DNA from 3 places in the Streptomyces subrutilus genome. Region 3 is predicted to be linked to each of the others. Evidence: riboswitches for the same ligand, from Rfam matches in the RefSeq annotation. Region 3 holds a riboswitch; each other region holds the start of a gene.
What was found. Region 3 has a riboswitch for cyclic di-AMP ahead of CP968_RS06260 (LysM peptidoglycan-binding domain-containing M23 family metallopeptidase). Riboswitches for the same ligand answer to the same signal wherever they lie in the genome.
Positions count from the first base shown of each region.

Region 1: linked by a shared signal. The riboswitch ahead of CP968_RS19990 (transglycosylase family protein) and the one ahead of CP968_RS06260 (LysM peptidoglycan-binding domain-containing M23 family metallopeptidase) in region 3 are both predicted to bind cyclic di-AMP.
Region 2: linked by a shared signal. The riboswitch ahead of CP968_RS08750 (M23 family metallopeptidase) and the one ahead of CP968_RS06260 (LysM peptidoglycan-binding domain-containing M23 family metallopeptidase) in region 3 are both predicted to bind cyclic di-AMP.

Region 1 is NZ_CP023701.1:4,541,297-4,548,508, forward strand. It holds gene CP968_RS19980 (cytochrome P450 family protein) at 1-1,012, shown strand, start outside; gene CP968_RS19985 (transglycosylase family protein) at 1,115-2,188, shown strand; cyclic di-AMP (ydaO/yuaA leader) riboswitch at 2,466-2,638, shown strand; gene CP968_RS19990 (transglycosylase family protein) at 2,642-3,349, shown strand; gene eno (phosphopyruvate hydratase) at 3,626-4,912, shown strand; gene CP968_RS20000 (FtsB family cell division protein) at 5,005-5,493, shown strand; gene CP968_RS20005 (DUF501 domain-containing protein) at 5,567-6,118, shown strand; gene CP968_RS20010 (Ppx/GppA phosphatase family protein) at 6,115-7,056, shown strand.
Region 2 is NZ_CP023701.1:2,050,283-2,057,494, forward strand. It holds gene CP968_RS08735 (bifunctional acetate--CoA ligase family protein/GNAT family N-acetyltransferase) at 1-1,056, opposite strand, end outside; gene CP968_RS08740 (HPr family phosphocarrier protein) at 1,242-1,523, shown strand; gene CP968_RS08745 (GntR family transcriptional regulator) at 1,768-2,445, opposite strand; gene CP968_RS08750 (M23 family metallopeptidase) at 2,624-3,424, opposite strand; cyclic di-AMP (ydaO/yuaA leader) riboswitch at 3,437-3,596, opposite strand; gene CP968_RS08755 (M16 family metallopeptidase) at 3,780-5,147, opposite strand; gene CP968_RS08760 (M16 family metallopeptidase) at 5,168-6,523, opposite strand; gene CP968_RS08765 (DNA gyrase/topoisomerase IV subunit A) at 6,715-7,212, shown strand, end outside.
Region 3 is NZ_CP023701.1:1,441,399-1,448,610, forward strand. It holds gene CP968_RS06245 (sensor histidine kinase) at 1-1,223, opposite strand, end outside; gene CP968_RS06250 (MBL fold metallo-hydrolase) at 1,419-2,666, opposite strand; gene CP968_RS06255 (SGNH/GDSL hydrolase family protein) at 2,880-3,665, opposite strand; gene CP968_RS06260 (LysM peptidoglycan-binding domain-containing M23 family metallopeptidase) at 3,829-4,830, opposite strand; cyclic di-AMP (ydaO/yuaA leader) riboswitch at 4,835-5,007, opposite strand; gene CP968_RS06265 (tyrosine-protein phosphatase) at 5,317-6,135, shown strand; gene CP968_RS06270 (aspartate aminotransferase family protein) at 6,156-7,212, opposite strand, start outside.

The DNA.
Region 1 (7,212 bases), 3.1 Mb from region 3:
CGGCATCCCCGGGGAGCGCAAGGCCGAGCTGATGACGCACCTGCTCAACATCGACCCGCCGGACCACACCCGGCTGCGGCGGTTGGTGTCGAAGGCGTTCACCCCGCGCAGGGTGGCCGAGTTCACCCCGCGGGTGCAGGAGCTCACCGACCACCTCATCGACGGGTTCGCGGAGCGGGGCGAGGCCGACCTCATCCACGAATTCGCCTTCCCGCTCCCCATCTACGCCATCTGCGAGATGCTCGGCGTCCCGCGCGAGGACCAGGACGACTTCCGCGACTGGGCCGGGATGATGATCCGCCACGGCGGCGGGCCGCGCGGCGGGGTCGCCCGCTCGGTCAAGCAGATGCGGACCTACCTCGGTGAACTCATCCACCGCAAAAGGGATGATCCGGGCAATGACCTGATCTCCGACCTGATCCGCGCGAGCGACCACGGCGACCACCTCACGGAGGCCGAGGCCACCGCGATGGCCTTCATCCTGCTGTTCGCCGGCTTCGAGACGACCGTGAACCTCATCGGCAACGGTGTCCACTCCCTCTTCATGAACCCGGGCCAGCGCGCCCGCCTCCAGACCTCCCTGGCCGCCGGGGAGCGGGGCCTGCTGGAGACCGGCGTCGAGGAGCTGCTGCGCTACGACGGCCCCGTCGAGCTCGCGACCTGGCGGTTCGCCACCGAACCGCTCACCCTGGCCGGACAGCGGGTGGCGGCCGGGGACCCGGTGCTGGTCGTCCTCGCGGCGGCCGACCGCGACCCCGCGCGCTTCGCCGAACCCGACACCCTCGACCTCGCGCGCACCGACAACCAGCACCTCGGCTACGGGCACGGCATCCACTACTGCCTGGGCGCGCCGCTCGCCCGGCTGGAGGGCCAGACCGCGCTCGCGACGCTGCTGACGCGCCTGCCGGACCTGGAACTCGCCGTACCGGCCGAGGAGCTGCGCTGGCGGGGCGGGCTCATCATGCGCGGCCTGCGCACCCTTCCGGTCCGCTTCACGCCGCGGGGGCGCTGAGCCCCGCCTGACCACGCGTCAGGCGCGGTCCGAACTTGTGACAATCGTTCGAAGGCCGCTAGGTTCTGCCGTTACCCCGCTGTTATGCGAAAGGTGCACCTCATGCGTTCCGGGAACGGCCGCCACAGACGCCCCCGCCAGGTCCCCGCCCTGGTCGTCACCGCAGGAGTCACCGGCTCCGCGCTCGCCCTGCCGCTGCTCGCCGCCACCAACGCGACGGCCGCCGACACCTCCACCTGGGACCGGGTCGCCGAGTGCGAGAGCGGCGGCTCGTGGAGCGCGAACTTCGGCAGCGGCGCGTACGGCGGGCTCCAGTTCACGCAGGAGCAGTGGAAGAACGCCGGCGGCCTCGACTTCGCCGAGCGCCCCGACCTCGCCAGCCGCTCCCAGCAGATCGCCGTCGCCGAACGGGTGCTGGCCGCCCAGGGCCCCCAGGCGTGGCCGCTGTGCGCCGCCACGGCGGGCCTGGCCCAGCAGGGCGCCGCCGCCGAGGTGGACCCCGGCCTGCCCGGCTCCGGCGGTGCGGCGGCCCCCACCCCGAACCGCCCCGACGCCGACGTCCCCGTCACCGGCACCGGTGCGCCCTCCACGGACTTCGGGGCGCCGACCCCGCTGCCGAGCCCGTCCGACCTCCCCGACGGCCCGCTCGCACCCTCCCTCGGACTGCCCGTCATGCCGGCGCCCGACGACCCGGCCACGAGCCCGGCCGACCCGACGGCCCCCGCGGACCCCACCGCCCCGACCGTCCCGGGTGAACCCGCCACGCCCGCGCCGGACGGCTCCACGCCCCCGGCCGACCCGACCGCGCCGGCGGACCCGACCGCGCCCGCGGACCCCACCGCGCCCGCCCCTTCGCCCTCCGGCACCCCCGACCCCTCGGGCGGAGCCACGCCCCAGACGACGACCGGCGCCTCCACCGACCCCTCCGCCCTGCCGTCCGTCCCGGAGGGCAGCGGCAAGCACCGCGGTACCCCGGCGGCCGAGGAGTCCGGCGCGGCTGACGGGGCGTCGGAGCCCTCCTACACGGTCAGATCGGGCGACAGCCTGACCGCCATCGCGTCCGCCAACGGACTCAAGGGCGGTTGGAACGCGCTCTACGAGGCCAACGAGCAGGTCATCGGCAAGGACGCGGACCTGATCAAGCCCGGTCAGAACCTGGATCTAAGCGCGGAATAGCGGCACTTCGGGCACCCGTAAAGCTGCTGATTGTCCGTTTTCTGTAAGTGAGACATGCGTCTCTTCGCTCCAACTGGCGTGTCCCACCCGGCGGCTGCCGCAAACCCCGTCCTCACCTGCGCAAACGTCCCCGCAGGGGGCGCAAGCAAGGGTGGTTTCCCCCCGATGTTGCGCGTTGAACATCGGGGGGAGACCTGTCTACCTTCTGAGTCGCCCGCCACCGCGGGCTCCTTCGACCGCATCGCCGAATCCTGCCGGCGGACGGGGGGAACAGTCGTCGCGTCAAGCGCCGAAGGCAGGAGCGGGGGAACCAAGGTAGGCGCCGGGAGCGGCCGTTGAGAGACGGTCACGCCACCGGCTAGGGGTTAAGCCGTGCGCTAGGTCGCACGGCCGGGCAACTCACTCGCCCGAACCCGACAGCTCACCTCGTAGGCGTCGGTGAGGAGAAACTCCATGCTGCTTTCCGGCAAGGGCAAGCACCGCCGCGGTTCCAAGGCCGTCCGCATCGTCACGCTCGCCGGTGTCGCCGGTGTGGCCGTGGCCGCCCCCCTGATGGCCGCCGGCTCCGCCAGCGCCGCCACCGCGTCCGAATGGGACAAGGTCGCGCAGTGCGAGTCCGGTGGCAACTGGTCCATCAACACGGGCAACGGCTTCTACGGCGGCCTGCAGTTCACGTCCTCCACCTGGGCCGCGTACGGCGGCAAGGCGTACGCCGCGCAGGCCAACCAGGCCAGCAAGTCGCAGCAGATAGCGATCGCCGAGAAGGTCCTCAAGGGCCAGGGCAAGGGCGCCTGGCCGTCCTGCGGCGTCGGCCTGTCCAAGGCCTCCTCCGGCGGCTCCGTCGAGGCCCCGGCCAAGAACCAGCAGAAGACCGAGTCGAAGAAGACCACGCAGGCCGCGCCGAAGAAGGAGACCAAGCGCTCCCAGGCCCCGACCACGCGCTCCGAGCGCTCCGAGGCCCCGGCCCCGACCGCCAAGCCGAAGGCCCAGGCCCCGAAGACCGGCACCGGTTCGTACGAGGTCAAGTCCGGTGACACCCTCGGCACCATCGCCGAGGCCAACGGCGTCAACGGCGGCTGGGAGAAGCTCTTCGAGCTCAACAAGGGCGTCGTCACCGACGCCGACCTGATCTTCCCGGGTCAGAAGCTCCACCTCGGCTGAACGGTGCGGCCCTGACCGCACCCGGCCCCGTCCGTCCCCGCAGGGCCCCCACCGCCCGGCGCGCCTCCCCCCGCGCGCCGGGCGGCGGCGCGTGCCCGGCCGGACCGCGATGATCAAGGGTCCAATGTCCTGGAAGAGGGGTATTCGGGCCCTTTTTCGTCCCAGGACCCGGGCGGTCGGCCGGCCGAGTGCCCGGAGCCGGTTAGGCTCTAAGCGGCAAGGCCATCCCACGGCCTGACACGCCACCGCACACCCAGCGTCACATCCCAGAAGGAGATGCTCGTGCCGTCCATCGACGTCGTCGTAGCCCGGGAAATCCTGGACTCCCGAGGCAACCCCACGGTCGAGGTCGAGGTGGGCCTCGACGACGGCAGCACCGGCCGTGCTGCCGTTCCGTCCGGTGCCTCCACCGGTGCATTCGAGGCCATCGAGCTCCGTGACGGTGACCCCAACCGTTACATGGGCAAGGGTGTCGAGAAGGCCGTCCTCGCCGTCATCGAGCAGATCGGGCCGGAGCTCGTCGGCTACGACGCCACCGAGCAGCGCCTGATCGACCAGGCCATGTTCGACCTGGACGCCACCGACAACAAGGGCTCGCTCGGCGCCAACGCCATCCTCGGCGTGTCCCTCGCCGTCGCCCACGCCGCGTCCGAGGCCTCGGACCTCCCGCTCTTCCGCTACCTCGGCGGCCCGAACGCGCACCTGCTGCCCGTTCCGATGATGAACATCCTCAACGGCGGGTCGCACGCCGACTCCAACGTGGACATCCAGGAGTTCATGATCGCCCCGATCGGCGCGGAGTCCTTCTCCGAGGCGCTGCGCTGGGGCGCCGAGGTCTACCACACCCTCAAGAAGGTCCTCCACACCAAGGGCCTCTCCACCGGGCTGGGCGACGAGGGCGGCTTCGCCCCGAACCTGGAGTCCAACCGCGCCGCGCTCGACCTCATCGTCGAGGCCATCAAGCAGGCCGGCTACGTCCCGGGCAAGGACATCGCGCTCGCGCTCGACGTCGCCGCGTCCGAGTTCTACAAGGACGGCAAGTACGAGTTCGAGGGCCAGTCCCGCTCGGCCGCCGAGATGACCGAGTACTACGAGGAGCTCGTCTCCGCGTACCCGATGGTCTCCATCGAGGACCCGCTGTACGAGGACGACTGGGCCGGCTGGAAGACCCTCACCGACCGTCTGGGCTCCAAGGTCCAGATCGTCGGCGACGACCTCTTCGTCACCAACCCGGAGCGCCTGGCCCGCGGCATCGAGGAGGGCTCCGCGAACGCCCTGCTCGTGAAGGTGAACCAGATCGGTTCGCTGACCGAGACCCTCGACGCCGTCGAGATGGCCCAGCGCAACGGCTTCAAGTGCATGATGTCGCACCGTTCCGGCGAGACCGAGGACGTCACCATCGCCGACCTCGCCGTCGCCGTGAACTGCGGTCAGATCAAGACCGGCGCCCCGGCCCGCTCGGACCGCGTCGCCAAGTACAACCAGCTGCTGCGCATCGAGGAGATCCTCGACGACGCCGCCGTGTACGCCGGCCGCTCCGCCTTCCCGCGCTTCAAGGGCTGAGCCTTCGCCTAGCCTCCGTACGTCCCCGCACTCGGTCCCGTACCGTGTGCGGGGACGTATTGCGTAGTGCGTACCGAGGAGAGGCGGGGTCAATGGCCGGGAACCGGGATCGGTTCTCCACCTTCTCGACCGCGACCAGGCTCAAGCAGCTCGGCGAGCGGACCGCGGCACACGTCTACCGCTCGCAGTCGCGCCGCCAGGTCCGCCGCAGCCGGCTCACCGGCCGCGCCGCGCTCCTGGTCCTCGTCCTCTGTACCCTGGTCGTCGCCCTCGCGTATCCGATGCGCCAGTACGTGTCCCAGCGCTCGGAGATCGCGGAGCAGCAGCGGGCGGCCGCCTCCGCGCGGGACCGCCTCGAACGGCTCCGCGACGAGAAGGCCCGCTGGCAGGACAACGCCTACGCGGAGCAGCAGGCGCGCAAGCACCTGCACTTCCTGCGCCCGGGGGAGATCGGCTTCATCATGAGCGACCCCGGCGCCGAGGGCACCGACCGGCGCCGCACCGGCCAGGCCGGTGCGGACCGGCCCTGGTACTCCAACGTCTGGGACGGCGTCGACAAGGCCGACCGCCCCGGCGAGTGAGCCGCCGCGGCGGCCCGCCGGGCCGCCCTCACCACCCGTCATAGAACCGCGAACGAAGAGACTTCCTCCAGGCATGCAGACGCCCCCGCCCCAGACCGACCGGACCGAGCCGACCGACGCGGACATCGAGGCGTTCGAGCAGCAGCTCGGCCGCCCGCCCCGCGGGCTGCGCGCCATCGCGCACCGCTGCCCCTGCGGCCAGCCGGACGTGGTGGAGACCGCCCCCCGGCTCCCCGACGGCACCCCCTTCCCGACGCTGTACTACCTGACGTGCCCGCGCGCGGCCTCCGCGATCGGCACGCTGGAGGCCAACGGCGTGATGAAGGAGATGCAGGCCCGGCTCGCCGAGGACCCCGAACTCGCCGCCGCCTACCAGGCCGCGCACGAGGACTACATCCGCCGCCGCGACGCCGTCGAGGTGCTCCAGGGCTTCCCGAGCGCCGGCGGCATGCCGGACCGGGTCAAGTGCCTGCACGTCCTGGTCGGGCACTCGCTGGCCGCCGGCCCGGGCGTGAACCCGTTCGGTGACGAGGCCCTGGCCATGCTGCCCGAGTGGTGGGCCAAGGGACCCTGCGTCACCCCGTGCGGGGAGCGCGGGACCGCGTCCGCGGAGCAGGACGCATGACGCGCGTCGCGGCCGTCGACTGCGGGACCAACTCCATCCGCCTGCTGGTCGCCGACTGCGACCCGCGCACCGGCGCCTTCACCGAGCTCGACCGGCGGATGACCGTGGTCCGGCTGGGCCAGGGGGTGGACCGCACCGGCCGGCTGGCCCCGGAGGCGTTGGAGCGCACCTTCGCCGCCTGCCGGGAGTACGCGCGGGTCGTCCGGGAACTGGGCGCCGAACGCGTGCGCTTCGTCGCCACCTCGGCCTCGCGGGACGCCGAGAACCGCGAGGACTTCGTCCGGGGCGTGCGGGACATCCTGGGCGTCGATCCCGAGGTGATCTCGGGCGACGAGGAGGCGGAGTTCTCCTTCACCGGCGCGACCAGGGAGCTCACGGGCCGCGCCGACCTGGCCAGGCCCTACCTGGTCGTGGACATCGGCGGCGGCTCGACCGAGCTCGTCGTCGGCGAGGACCGGGTGCTGGCCGCCCGCTCCGTGGACGTGGGCTGCGTCCGGATGACCGAGCGTCACCTCGTGGTGGACGGCGAGGTCACCGACCCGCCGACGGCCGCCCAGGTGGCCGCCGTACGGGCCGACATCGAGGCGGCGCTCGACCTCGCGGCCGAGACGGTCCCGCTGGAGCGGGCCCGCACGCTGGTCGGCCTGGCCGGCTCGGTGACCACCGTGGCCGCCATCGCACTGGGACTGCCCGCGTACGACTCGGCGGCGATCCACCACAGCCGGATCTCCTACGAGCAGGTCCGCGCGATCACCGAGCGGATGCTGACGGCCACGCACGCCGAACGCGCGGCCATCCCCGTCATGCACCCGGGCCGGGTGGACGTGATCGGGGCGGGCGCCCTGGTCCTCCTCGCGATCATGGAGCGCACCGGCGCCCGCGAGGTCGTGGTCTCGGAGCACGACATCCTCGACGGCATCGCGTGGTCCGTGGCCTGACCCGTCGAAACGGGCGGGCAGCGCGGAAACGGCGGGCGGCCCCGGCACCGACAGGGTGCCGGGGCCGCCCGCGTACCGCACCCCCGACCACGCCCCGGCCACCGGGTGCCGCCACCCGGCCCGGCGCCCTCGGGCGGCGGTCGACGCGGCCGGCGG
Region 2 (7,212 bases), 610 kb from region 3:
GGCCAGCGAGGCGTTGAGCCCGACCTCCGGCGCGGTGTTGATCATGCCGAAGGCGTTCGGCCCGATCAGCCGCATCCCGTACGAGCGCACCTGGCGGACGAGTTCGCGCTGGCGGGCGAGGCCGGCCGGGCCGCTCTCCCCGTACCCGGCGGACAGCACCACGAGCCCCTGCACGCCGTGCGCTCCGCAGGCGGCCACGGCCTGCGGCACCCGGTCCGCGGGGACCGCGACCACCGCGAGGTCGACCGGGGCCCCGATGGCCTCGACGCTGCGGTAGGCGCGGACGCCGTCGAGCAGGTCGGTGGCGGCCTCCTCGTTCACGGCGTAGAGGTGGCCGTGGAAGCCGCTGTCGCGGAGGTTGCGCAGGGCTGCGGCGCCCACGCCCCCGCCGGAGCGGCTGACGCCGATCACGGCGACCGAGCCGGGGGCCAGCAGCCGCTGGAGCGAGCGGGCCTCGGCGCGCTGTTCGCGGGCGCGCTGGACGGCGAGGGACTCGGCGGTGGGTTCGAGGTCGAGGGTGAGGTGGACGGAGCCGTCCTCGAAGCTGCGCTTCTGCTGGTAGCCGGCGTCGGTGAAGACCTTGATCATCTTGTTGTTGGCGGGCAGCACCTCGGCGGCGAACCGGCGGATGCCGCGCTCGCGGGCGACCGCTCCGATGTGTTCGAGGAGCGCGGAGGCGACGCCGCGGCCCTGGTGGGCGTCCTGGACGAGGAAGGCGACCTCGGCCTCGTCGGAGGGGCCGGTCGCGGACCGCCCGTCGGAGCCGATGCGGTCGTAGCGGACGGTGCCGATGAACTCCCCGCCGGTGGTCGCGGCGAGGCCGACCCGGTCCACGTAGTCGTGGTGCGTGAAGCGGTGCACGTCCCGGTCGGACAGGCGCGGGTACGGGGCGAAGAAGCGGTAGTACTTCGACTCGTCGGAGACCTGTTCGTAGAAGCTGACCAGGCGGCCCGCGTCCTCGGTGGTGATGGGCCTGATCCGGGCGGTGCCGCCGTCGCGCAGGACGACGTCGGCTTCCCAGTGGGCCGGGTACGAGGGGTCCGACTCGGTGGTCATGGGGCCACCTTACGGCGGCCGGCGGCCGGGCCGCGTGCGCGCGGCGCGTTAGGCGACCCGGGGCAAACCAGTGCAAGCTGTGGAAGGTCGAACGGCGCCGGATCCGGGCCGAAAGTCGGTCTGGAGCATTCGGGACGTCGTGAGAGACTGGTCTAGACAACCGTAAGAACCTGAAGGGCATCACCATGGCAGAGCGCCGCGTCAACGTCGGCTGGGCCGAGGGCCTGCACGCTCGTCCCGCCTCGATCTTCGTCCGTGCGACGACCGCTTCCGGCGTCCCGGTGACCATCGCGAAGGCCGGCGGCGACCCCGTCAACGCCGCTTCCATGCTGGCGGTCCTGGGCCTGGGCGCCCAGGGCGGCGAGGAGGTCGTCCTCGCCTCCGACGCCGAGGGCGCGGACGCCGCGCTGGACCGCCTCGCGAAGCTGGTCGCCGAGGGTCTCGAAGAGCTCCCCGAGACCGTCTGACCCTTCGGGTTCGAGCCACCCGCCCGCACGACGAAGCCGCGGCCCCCGCTCGGGGGCCGCGGCTTCGTCGTGCCGCACGGACGTGACGCCGCGCGCCGATTCGACCCGCCGCGCGCATACGAATACCGAATCCGGCGCACACATTCCCCTCGCCGCCGAATGCGCACCGCGTGCGGACCGAATTCACAGCGCCCGGGAATTGATACGGCGGCGCACGGACACCGCTCTTTGTATACGGCCCTTGTTAATGACGGCCACTCGGAATGTTTACGGCAGGTTGCGAACCGCTCACCGCCGGCCGGGGCCGCGGCCGGTGCGCCGCCGCGGCGCGGTCCGCGTGCGCCGCGGTGAGGGCCCGGGCCCGCTCCGCGTCCCCGCGGGCCACCGCGTCCACGATCGCGCCGTGCTCCGCCCAGGACTCCACCGGCCGGGCCGGGGCCCCGACCACGTACATCCACGCGACCTTGTGCCGCAGCTGGGTGAGCAGCGCGATCAGACCGGGGCTGCCGGAGGCCTGGGCCAGCGTCTCGTGGAACCACCCGCCCAGCGCCCGCAGATCCTCCCCCTGCCCCCGCCTGGCCCGCTCCTGGCCCAGCCGGACCAGCCCGCGCAGCACCTTCAGGTGGGCCTCGGTGCGCCGCCGGGCCGCCCGGGCCGCCGCCAGCGGCTCCAGCAGCGTCCGCACCTCCAGGAGGTCGGCCGCCTCCTGCGCGGTCGGCTCGGCCACGCAGGCGCCCGCGTGCCGGCGCGTGGTCACGAACCCCTCGGACTCCAGGGTGCGCAGCGCCTCGCGGACCGGGACGCGCGAGACGCCGTACCGGCGGGCCAGCACCTCCTCGGTCAGCCGTCCGCCCGGCTCGAAGACACCGGAGACGATGTCGTCGCGGATTGCCGTGCATACCGCGTGCGCAGGAATACGCAAGACCGAACCTCCGCCTATTTCCGACTCCCGTACCGGATGCCGTCGCTTCGTGCTGCGACTCTATTGCAACACACGACAATTTCCGAGAGCGGCCGGAAAAGCGAAACGTTCGCAAAAGACCCCGGCTCGCGGTGCGAGCCGGGGTCTTCGGTGAAGCGGGGGGGGTGCGCCCCGGGGGTCAGAGGCTGACGTTGTGCGAGCGCAGGTACGCGAGCGGGTCGATGTCCGAGCCGTACTGCTCGCCCGTGCGGGCCTCGAAGTGCAGGTGCGGGCCGCTGGAGTTGCCGGTGGAGCCCGAGCGGCCGATCTGCTGTCCCGCGGTGACCTTGTCGCCGACGGAGACGCTCAGCGAGAGCATGTGCCCGTACTGGGTGTAGGTGCCGTCGTTGTGCTTGATGACGACGTTGTTCCCGTACGCGCCGCCCCAGCCCGCCTCGACCACGGTGCCGGCGCCGACCGCGTGCACGGAGGTGCCCTCGGCGGCGTGGAAGTCGATGCCGGTGTGGCTGCCGGAGGACCACATGCCGCCGCCCGCGTGGTACTGCGTGCTGACGTAGGAGCCGTCGACGGGGGCCACGAAGGTGTTGAGGCGCTTGCGCTCCTCCTCGCGGGCCGCGCGCTCGGCCGCGTCGCGCTCGGCCTTCGCCTTGGCCTCGGCGAGGCGCTTGGCCTCTGCGGCGCGCTGCTTGGCCTCGGCCTCGGCCTGGGCCTGCGCGGCGGCGTGCTCGGCCGCGCGCTGCTGGGAGGCGGCCTGGTTCTGGATCTCGCCCGCGAGGTCGTCGGCGACGACGACCGCGTTGTACCCGGCGTCCGGGATGGCGTGCTGGGTGTTGTCCGCTGCGAACGCCGGAGCTGCGACGGCCCCGACGACACCGGTGGTCGCGAGGGCGGCTATGCCGGCGTAACCGGCGGTCTTGCGGCTCAGACGGCTACCGCCGCGGTGCTTGCCGGAGCCGGCGGGGGTGCTGCCAAACGCCATGAAGGGGTCGATCCTTTCCTTCCCTCTCGCCTACCGGGTTAGCTGACGGGTTCGGAGCAGGAAGGTCTCCTACGGGCTTCCTCTTGCGAGGCGGCCCGATTCACCCCAGGGACTTGTGTGGGTCCCCGGCTCCCCAGGCTCGCGCCTGACGGGGACTCGGCGATCGCTGTCCGGTGCCGCGGGTGCGGCGGGCACAACTGACGAACAGCACGGCCGACGCTAGGCGGATCATGAGCGGATCACCAAACAGACGTAGGCTTTTGTTACCTACGCCACATCACATAAAAGCAACGACGCCACCAAACAGACAAAAGGGGCCCCGGCCGACGTGCGGCCAGGACCCCTCGCGCGGACGTCAGTTGCCGACCACGCTCACCTCGCCGATCCCGAGCGCGCGGACCGGCGCCTCGATCTGCGCCGCGTCGCCCACCAGGACCGTGACGAGCCGGTCCGCCGGGAAGGCCTTCACGACCGCCGACGTCGCCTCGACCGTGCCGGTTTCGGCCAACTGCGCGTAGAGCCGCGCCTGGTAGTCGTCCGGCAGCTCCTGCTCCACCTGGTCGGCGAGGGTGCCGGCGACCGAGGCCGCGGTCTCGAACTTGAGCGGGGCCACGCCCACCAGGTTCTGCACCGCCACGTCGCGTTCGGCGTCGGTCAGACCGCCCTCCGCGAGGGTGCGCAGCACCTTCCAGAGGTCCTCCAGCGCCGGGCCGGTGTTGGGGGTGTCCACCGAGCCGCTGATGGCCAGCATCGAGGCGCCCTTGCCGTCGGCGGTGGAGCGCAGCACCTGCCCGAAGGCGCGCACGCCGTAGGTGTACCCCTTCTCCTCGCGCAGCACCTTGTCCAGGCGGGAGGTGAGGGTGCCGCCCAGGCAGTACGTGCCGAGCACCTGGGCGGCCCAGACGCGGTCGTGCCGGTCCGGGCCGATCCGGCCGATCAGCAGCTGCGTCTGGACCGCGCCGGGCCGGTCCACGATGACCACGCGGCCGGTGTCGTCGGCGGTCACCGGCGGCACCGGCCGGGGGGCCGCCGAGTCGCCCGTCCAGGTGCCCAGGGTGTCGGCCAGGACGGTGTCCAGGTCGATCCCGGTCAGGTCGCCGACGACCACCGCGGTGGCGGTGGCGGGGCGTACGTGGGCCTCGTAGAAGGCCCGCACGGCCGCGGAGTCGATGCGGGCGACCGTCTCCTCGGTGCCCTGGCGCGGGCGGGAGATCCGCAGGGTGGCCGGAAACAGCTCCTTGGAGAGCTGCTTGGCGGCGCGGCGCTGCGGGTTGGCCAGCTCGTGCGGGATCTCGTCGAGCCGGTTGCGGACCAGCCGGTCCACCTCGGCGTCGGCGAAGGCGGGGGCGCGCAGGGCCTCGGCGAGCAGGCCGAGCGCCTTGTGCAGCCGGGAGGCCGGGACCTCCAGGGAGACCCGCAGGCCGGGGTGGTCGGCGTGCGCGTCGAGGGTGGCCCCGCAGCGCTCCAGCTCGGCGGCGAACTCCTCGGCGGAGTGCTTGTCGGTGCCCTCGGACAGGGCGCGCGCCATGATGGTCGCCACGCCGTCCAGGCCCTCGGGTTCGGCGTCGAGCGGGGCGGCGAGGTTGATCTCGACCGCGACCACCTGCTGGCCCGGGCGGTGGCAGCGCAGCAGGGTCAGGCCGTTGGACAGCTCACCGCGCTCGGGGGCCGGGAAGGCCCACGGCTGCGGCTCGCCGGCCTCCGGGCGCGGGTGGAAGGTCATCGTGACGGCTGCGGTGTCGCTCACTGCTCCGCCCCTTCGTTCTCGTCGTTCTCGTCGGTCCCGGCTGCCGCGTCCGGTGCGGCCAGCGGCTCGTAGACCAGCACCGCGCGGTTGTCGGGGCGCAGCCGGGCCGCGGCCACGGCCTGGACCTCCTCCGCGGTGACGGCCAGCACCCGCCGGACGGCGGTCAGGGCGAGCTGCGGGTCGCCGAACAGCACCGCGAAGCGGCACAGTTCGTCGGCGCGGCCGGCCACCGTGCTGAGCCGGTCCAGCCATTCGCGCTCCAGCTGCGCCTGGGCGCGCTCCATCTCCTCGGCCGTGGGGCCCTCGGCGGCGAACCGCGCGAGCTCCTCGTCGACGGCCGCCTCGATGTCGGGCACCTCGACCCCGCCGGAGGTCTTCACGTCCAGCCAGCCCAGCGAGGGCGCCCCGGCCAGCCGGAGCATGCCGAAGCCGGCCGCGACGGCCGTCTGGTCGCGGCGCACCAGGCGGTTGTGGAGCCGCGAGGACTCGCCGCCGCCGAGCACGGTGAGCGCCACGTCGGCGGCGTCGCACTCCCGGGTGCCGTCGTGCGGGAGCCGGTAGGCGGCCATCAGGGCGCGGGCCGGCACCTCCTCGACGATCTCCTCGCGCAGCTCGGCGCCCATGACGTCGGGCAGCGCGCCGTCGCGCGGCGGCTGCTTGCCGTCGTGCGCCGGGATCGAGCCGAAGTACTTCTCGACCCAGGCGAGCGTCCGCTCCGGGTCGATGTCGCCGACGACCGACAGCACCGCGTTGTTGGGCGCGTAGTACGTGCGGAAGAAGTGGCGGGCGTCCTCCAGGGACGCCGCGTCCAGGTCGGCCATGGAGCCGATCGGGGTGTGGTGGTACGGGTGGCCCTCGGGGTACGCGAGGGCCGTCAGCCGCTCGAAGGCCGTGCCGTACGGCACGTTGTCGTAGCGCTGGCGGCGCTCGTTCTTGACGACGTCGCGCTGGTTCTCCATGGACTCCTCGTCCAGGGCGGCCAGCAGCGAGCCCATGCGGTCCGCCTCCAGCCAGAGCGCGAGCTCCAGCTGGTGGGTCGGCATCGTCTCGAAGTAGTTGGTGCGCTCGAAGCTGGTGGTGCCGTTGAGGGAGCCGCCGGCCCCCTGGACCAGCTCGAAGTGCCCGTTGCCCGGTACGCTCGCCGAGCCCTGGAACATCAGGTGCTCGAAGAGGTGAGCCAGACCGGTGCGCCCCTTGACTTCGTGGCGCGAGCCGACGTCGTACCAGAGGCAGACCGCGGCGACCGGGGTCAGGTGGTCTTCGGACAGCACCACGCGCAGGCCGTTGGCCAGCCGGTGCTCGGTCGCTGTCAGGCCGCCGGAGCCGGCCTGGGCTGTGGCCGTGTGACCCATGGGCATGTGGTCCCTTCGATCGCGATGCAGAGATTTCCGTCAGACCTGCCACTGTATGCAAGCGCGTCGACAGCCGGAGAAGTTCCCGGGTCACACCTGGGTCGGAGTCGGCGTTGTCGGCGGCTCGGGCCACAATGGTCCGCGTCAGACCCCCAGCACCCCATCATTCTTGGTTAAGGAGCCGCGCAGCGATGGCCCGCCGCAGCACGAAGACCCCGCCGCCGGAGGATTTCGAGGAGAAGATCCTCGACATCGACGTCGTCGACGAAATGCAGGGCTCCTTCCTCGAGTACGCGTACTCGGTGATCTACTCCCGCGCCCTGCCCGACGCCCGGGACGGCATGAAGCCGGTCCACCGCCGCATCGTCTACCAGATGAACGAGATGGGCCTGCGCCCCGACCGGGGGTACGTCAAGTGCGCCCGCGTCGTCGGCGAGGTCATGGGCAAGCTCCACCCGCACGGCGACGCCTCGATCTACGACGCCCTGGTGCGCATGGCGCAGCCGTTCTCCATGCGGCTGCCGCTGGTGGACGGGCACGGCAACTTCGGTTCGCTCGGCAACGACGACCCGCCCGCGGCCATGCGCTACACCGAGTGCAAGATGGCCGACGCCACGTCACTGATGACGGAGTCGATCGACGAGGACACCGTCGACTTCACCGCCAACTACGACGGCCAGGAGCAGGAG
Region 3 (7,212 bases):
TCGGTGTCGGTGTCGGCCGGAGGTTCCTGCGCGGCCAGCAGGTCTCGCGGGAGGACCAGGACGGCCAGCACCCCGCCGTAGATGTTCGACTTGAGCTCGACGGCGATCCCGTGCCGCCGGGCCAGCGCTCCGACCACGAACAGCCCGGTCCGCCCGTCGGCGAGGAGCGCCCGGGCGGCGGCCTGGTCGGGGTCGTCGAGCAGCGCGTTCATCCGCTGCTGCTCCGCGGCCGGCAGGCCGGGCCCGCGGTCCTCCACCTCGATCGCGATCCCGGCGGCGACGCGCTCGGCGCGCAGCGTCACATCGGTCCCGGAGGCGGAGAACACCGCGGCGTTCTCGACGAGTTCGGCGAGGAGGTGGACCACGTCGGCGACGGCGTGGCCGCGGACTCCGCCGGCCGCCGGGGGCACCACCTTGACCCGGGCGTGCTGCTCGACCTCGGCGACCGAGCAGCGGAGCACCTCGCGCAGTTCGACGGGCCGGGTCCACTGCCGGCGCGACGCGGCGCCGCCGAGGACGGCGAGGTTCTCGGCGTGGCGTCGGATGCGGGCGGCGAGGTGGTCGGCGTGGCGGAGCTCCTTGCGCAGGGCGGGGTCCTCGACCGCGGTGTCCTGGCCGTCCAGCAGGGAGATCTCCCGGTGCACGAGGGACTGGAGGCGGCGCGCGAGGGCGACGAAGACCTCGACCTTCCGGTCGCTGTCGGAGGGCGCGGCCCGGCCTGCGAGCCGTACGAGCGTGGTGTGGGCCTGCTCCCGGGCCGCGCGGAGCTCCTGGGAGAGCAGCCGGAACCCGTCCAGCCCCGGTGCGTCGCCGTCGGTCGACGGCGCCGCCGGGCCGGTGCGCACCGGACGCGGCGGGGTCTCGCCGCGTACGAGCAGATCGGCGGCGATCCGCAGTTCCTGCCGGCCGCGCACGCTGGAGCGCCGCAGCGCCTCGCACCGGTCGTGGACGGCCTTGGCGGAGCGCTGGGCACTGAGCAGGGCGGCGGCGAGCGCGGCGACGACCAGCAGGGCGCAGCCGGTGAGCACCGGCCACAGCCGGGGGTCCCGCTCGCCCGCGCCGCCACCGAGCTGCAGGGTGAAGATCACCGCGGCGGCGCCGCTGAGTCCGGCGGCGAGGGTGGGCAGCACGGCGGCCCGGGCGAGCGGGGGGCGCTTCTGCCGGGCGGCGCCGGTGACGGCGTGCCTCGACGGGGCGTGACGGGCGGCGCGGGGTCCGGACATCGGCGTCCTCGGTACGTGGGGCCCGGCCCCAGCGTTCCCGGGGTCCGGTGTTGATCACCGGATACCCACGCTAGACCGCGCGCTCCCGGCCCGGACGGGCAGTTGGGGAACTTGGCGGCCCTGCTTCCCGCTCCCGGTGGAACGCTCGCACGGCCGCCCGAATCCGCGGGGGCGGCCGTGCCCCGCCCGATCCGCTCAGGACCCGACGGCCTCGGACTCCTCGCGCCCGGCCGGACGGCTTCCCGCGCCGGATCCGGAGACCGGTCCGGTGCCGGGCTCCGTCCCGGGTGCGGCCGCCGGTGCCGGAGCGGTGACGGGCCCCGTCTGCGGCGCGGCGATGCGGACGAAGGGCCGCCACCACGGTGCGGCGGGCACGTCGGCGGCGCCCGGTTCGAAGGGCTGGCCCGGGATGGGCAGGGCGATGGCCGCCCCGGCCCCCTCGGCGGCGGCGACGGTGCCCTCGCCGGGCTCGTCCCACGGGTGCGGGGCCAGGTTGAAGGTGCCCCAGTGGATCGGCAGCATCGCCCCGTGCGGCACGCCGCCCTGGAGGTCGAGGTGGGCGCGCATGCCCTCCTCGGGCGTCATGTGGATGTCCGGCCAGTACTCCGAGTAGGCCCCGATCTGGATCATCGTGGCGTCGAAGGGGCCGTGCGCGGCGCCGATCTCCTGGAAACCGGGGAAGTACCCGGTGTCGCCGCTGTGGTAGATCCGGTGCGCGTCCCCGGCGACCACCCAGGAGGCCCACAGGGTGTGCTGCTGGTTGCGCAGGCCCCGGCCGCAGAAGTGCCGGGCGGGGGTGGCCGTGAGGGTGAGGCCGGCGACCCGGGTGCTCTCGTTCCAGTCCAGCTCGCGCACCCGGTCGGCCGGGACGCCCCAGCGCTCCAGGTGCGCGCCGACGCCGAGGGGGACCGCGAAGACCGTGTCCGTACCGGCCAGGTCCTTGATCGTCGGCAGGTCGAGGTGGTCGTAGTGGTCGTGGGAGATGACCACCACGTCGACCGCGCCCAGGGAGGCCAGCGGCACCGGCACGGGGTGCAGGCGCCTGGGGCCGGCGAAGGGGAAGGGGGAGCAGCGCTCGCCCCACACCGGGTCGAACAGCACCCGGCGGCCGTCGATCTCCGCGAGCACGCTGGAGTGCCCCATCCAGGTCAGGCGCAGCCCGGTCGCGGGCGGCTTGGCCAGCTCCGCGAGGGTGGTGGGGTAGACGGGGATCGGCGCGCCGGGGTTGCGCCGCAGCCGCTGCTCCTTGTGGAAGTAGATCTTCGCGAACTCGGTCATGGACCCGGAGGGCCGGGTCCGCGCGCCGACCGGGTTCTGGAAGACGCCGTCGGCGAAGTTCGGCGAGCGGCGGATGCGCTCCAGCCGGGCTCCGGACGGGTCCGCGCCGAAGGCTTCGGGCCGCAGGGCACGCAGCCGTGGACGCAAGGGACGGGAGCCGGACAAGGCGCCTCCTGGAACGGTGGGGACACGGGATCGTGGACGTCTACCCCCATCCCAACGCACGTCGGCCCCGGAGGATTCCACTCCGGGCCGTCTGCCCCCGCGTGTCGCGCTCCGCCCCGGGCCGAAGGACCCGCGCACCGCGCCGCGGGCCGGCCCGTCGCCCCGGGTCGAAGGCCCGCGCCCGCGTCCCCTGCCGCCCCTGTGCGCCGGTCGCTACAGCGGCATCAGGTCCGGGCGCTTCGCCGCCACGTGGTCCCCGGACGACTCGCCGCGCAGCCGCCGCCCGATCCAGGGCACCAGGTGCTCGCGGGCCCACTGGATGTTGTCCCGGGTCGCGTCCACCGAACCGCGCGGCCGCATCGGCGGCCACGGCTGGTCGGGGTCGGTCGGCACCCGGAGCCCGAGCACCTGCGCGGCGCGCAGCGCGACCCGGGTGTGCCCTTCGGGCGACAGGTGGAGCCGGTCGGTGTCCCAGGCGCGGCGGTCCTGTACGGACCTCAGCGACCAGAGGTCGAGCACCGGGCAGTCGTAGCGGTCGGCGATGGAGCGCACGTGGGCGCTGTACGTCGCGACCTTGCCGCGCAGGTGCCGCAGGACCGGGACGCCCCGGGTGTCGAAGCCGGTGGTGATCATGACAAGGCCGACGGACCCGGTGAGGTCGGCGACGGCCGCCTCGAACCGCTCGGCCACGCGGTCGGGGTCGCTGCCCGGCCGGATGATGTCGTTGCCGCCCGCGCAGAAGGTCACCAGGTCGGGCGCGAGCGCCTTGGCCCGCGGGACCTGCTCGGCCACGATCTGGTCGAGGAGCCGGCCGCGCACGGCCAGGTTCGCGTAGCGGAAGTCGTGCTCGTCGCGCTGGTCGGCCAGGAGCACGGCCAGCCGGTCCGCCCAGCCGAGAGGGGAGCCCCCGGGCCCCGGGTCGCCCACGCCTTCGGTGAAGCTGTCCCCGATCGCCGCGTACGAGCCGATGGTCTTGAGTGTCGTCGTCGTCGCTGCCACGAAGGACCATCCTTCACCCCGACGCCCGACCTACGCCAACGTAACCAGGGCTTGACGGACCGTGATCTATACCACCCGCTGGATAAGGAATACGTACGCGGCGGGCCGGGACCCCCCTCGGGTCCCGGCCCGCCGCGTGCGCGCGCTCCGGCGGCGGGTGCCGTCAGAGGCTGACGCCCTTGGAGCGGAGGTAGGCCAGCGGGCTGATGTCCGAGCCGTAGGACGGGCCGGTGCGGATCTCGAAGTGCAGGTGCGGGCCGGAGGAGTTGCCGGTCGAGCCGGAGAGTCCGATGCGCTGGCCGGCGGTGACGCTCTGGCCGGTCGAGACCGACAGGGAGGAGAGGTGGCCGTACTGGGAGTACTTGCCGTCCGCGTGCCGGATGACGACCTCGTTGCCGTACGCGCCGCCCCATCCGGCGGAGACGACGGTGCCCGCGCCGACCGCCTTGACCGTGGTGCCGGAGCTCGCGATGAAGTCGACGCCCGTGTGGTAGCCGGAGGACCACATGGCGCCGCTGGCCCGGTACTGGGTCGAGATGCCGCCGCCGACGGGGGCGACGAAGCCGGCGGCGGTCACGGCGCCCGTGCCGGTGGCGCTCTCGCCGTTCTGCGGCCGGGGCTTCTGCGTCGCCTTCGGCCGGGCCTGGGGCGCGGCCTTCGGGGCGGGGGCGGCCTGCTCGGCGGCGCCGCCGGACGTACGGGTCTCGGCGGGCTTCTGCGCGGTCCGGGCCGGCTTCTCCGCGGGGGCGGGAGCGGCGGCCCGGTCGCCCTTCGCACCGAGGGTCAGGCGCAGGCCCGGGTGGATCAGGGAGGGGTCGCTGCCGACGGCTGCGCGGTTGTCGGCGTAGAGCTGCTGCCAGCCGCCGGTCAGGCTGCGGTCGGCGGCGATCTTGGAGAGGTAGTCGCCGGCCACGACCGTGTAGACGGTCGGGGCGGCCGCCGCCCGGGCGGCGGGGACGGCCTGCGGTAGGGACGGGAGCTGTGCGGCCGGGGCGACGGCCGCGGCCGGGGCGAGCGACGGGGCGGCGGCCGGAGCACCGGCCGCCTGGGCGCCGGTGGCCCCCAGCAGCGGCAGCGCGAGGGCGGCGCCGCCGGTGCCGGCGACGGCGAAACCGCGGGACAGCGAGCGGGACTTGGGGCGGCGGTGCTTACCCTTTGCGGGCATGGCGGATTCCTCTCCGTCGCCTGCGAGGTGAGCTGTCGGGTTCGGACTGGAGATGTCCGGCCGTCCGCGCGGGGAACGCGCACGGCTTCACCCCGAGCCGTCCCGGTGCGAACACCGTGGACGGCGGCTTACCTGGTTCCCCCGCTCCTGCCGCGCGCGAATAGTCGGGTGCGGTTTCCGGGAGGCGGCAGGATTAGGCGGTCCACCCGGATCGATCGCGAAGGTAATCGAGCGAGGTGCCGGGTAACAAGCCACGAATTTCCTGACGGAATCCCAGGTGTGTGGAAGCCGCTGAATTCCCGTCACCCTCCGTCCATTCCCGACCGCCAACAACCGCCCGGGCCGGGCCATTCGGCTTTGCCGATCAGGCACTCACGGTCACCGTATGATCTGGCTCACGGGGAGGGCCCGATCTCGCCTCCGGATATGGCAAGTTGTTGCCAAGTAGTGTAATTCGGACACCGACGACGATGCGGAGGAGTTCACGTGACCCAGCAGATACCCCCGACCCCGCAGGGACTGCCGCAACCGGAACCGGAACTGGCCGGAGTGCGGAACTTCCGCGACGTGGGCGGGCTGCCCACGACCGACGGACGGAGGGTCAGGCCAGGACGACTCTTCCGAAGCGGACATCTGGCACATGCCACCGAAACCGACGCACAGTTCCTCAACTCGCTCGGGCTCCACACCGTCTTCGACTTCCGCAACGACGCCGACCACGCCTTGGAGGGCCCGGACGTGGAACTGACCGGGGTGCGGAACGTCAACATCCCGCTCTCGGACCCGGCCGACGGCCGGGAGTTCTGGAAGCTGGTCCGCGACGGCGACCTGGCCCGGCTCCGCTCGCTCCTGGGCGACGGGAAGGGCGAGGCCCGGATGGCGCACTCCTACCGCTCGATCATCGCGAACCGCACCGCCGAACACGGCCGCGTGCTGCGCGCGCTCGCCGCCGACAGCGTCCCCGCGCTCATGCACTGCGCGGCCGGGAAGGACCGGGCGGGCCTGTCGATCGCCGTCACCCTGCTCGCGCTGGGCGTCGAGCGGGAGGCGATCGTGGCGGACTACCTGGAGTCCAACGCCCCGCACCGGCGCTACCGGGTCCGCCGGAGCGGCGAGACGCAGGAGACGCGCGCCCCCGAGGTCGCGGAGCTGCTCGCCCCGCTGTTCGACGCCCGCGCCGCGTACCTGACCGCCGCCTTCGACACCATCGACGAACGGTGGGGCGGCGTCCCGTCCTACCTGACGGAGGGCCTCGGGCTGTCGCCCGAGGCCCTCGACCGGCTGCGCGCACGGCTGCTGGACTGACCCGCCGGAGCGGGCCGCCGTCACCGGTTGCCGACGGCCTGCTTCACCAGCGTCCTGCCGAAGTCCCACATCAGCCCGGACCCGCCGTGCGCCTCGTCCATGACCTCGCGGAAGGCCCCGACGAACCGCTCCACGTCCGCCTCGTCCACGATCAGCGGCGGAATGAGCTTGATCACCTCCAGGTGGTCTCCGGACACCTGGGTGAGGATGCGGTGCTTCCGGAGCAGCGGGACCACGACCATCTGGGCGAAGAGCCCCTTGCGGGCCGCCTGGAGCACGGTCCACCGCGAGCGCAGTCCCAGCGACGACGGCCGGCCGAACTCGATGCCGATCATCAGCCCGCGCCCGCGCACCTCGTACAGCAGCTCGTAGTCGTCCACGAGGGCGGCGAGCCGGCCGCGCAGCAGGTCGCCCGTGGCCCGGGCGTTCGCCACGACCTCCTCGTCCTCCATGACGGACAGCACCGCCAGGCCGGCCGCCATCGCCTGCGCGTTGGAGCCGAAGCTCGCGGAGTGGACGAGCACCCGGTCCATGGACGAGTAGACCTTCTTGAAGATCCAGTCCTTGCCGAGGGTCGCGCCGACCGGCACGTACCCCCCGGACAGGGCCTTCGCCACGCACACCAGGTCCGGCTCCACGCCCGGCTCGTGCTGGTACGCGTAGAAGTCCCCGGTCCGGCCGAGGCCGGTCTGCACCTCGTCCGCGATCAGGAGCGCCTTGTGCCGGTGCAGCAGTTCCTGCGCCGCGGGCAGGAAACCGGGCGGGGCCGCCAGGACCCCCTTGCCCTGGATCGGCTCGACCACGAAGGCGGCCACGTCGCCCTTGCGCAGCTCCCGCTCCAGAGCGGCCAGATCCCCGAGGGCGATCCTCGTGTCGGGCAGCAGCGGGGCGAAGCCGTCCCGGAAGCCGCCCTCCCCGTTCACCGACAGCGAGCCCGTGGTGAGCCCGTGGAAGGCGTGGTCGCAGTAGAGGATCCTGGGCCTCCCGGTGGCGTACCGGGCGAACTTCAGGGCCGTCTCCACGGCCTCGGTGCCGCTGTTGCCGAAGAAGACCCGGTCCAGGTGCGGGCTGTACGAG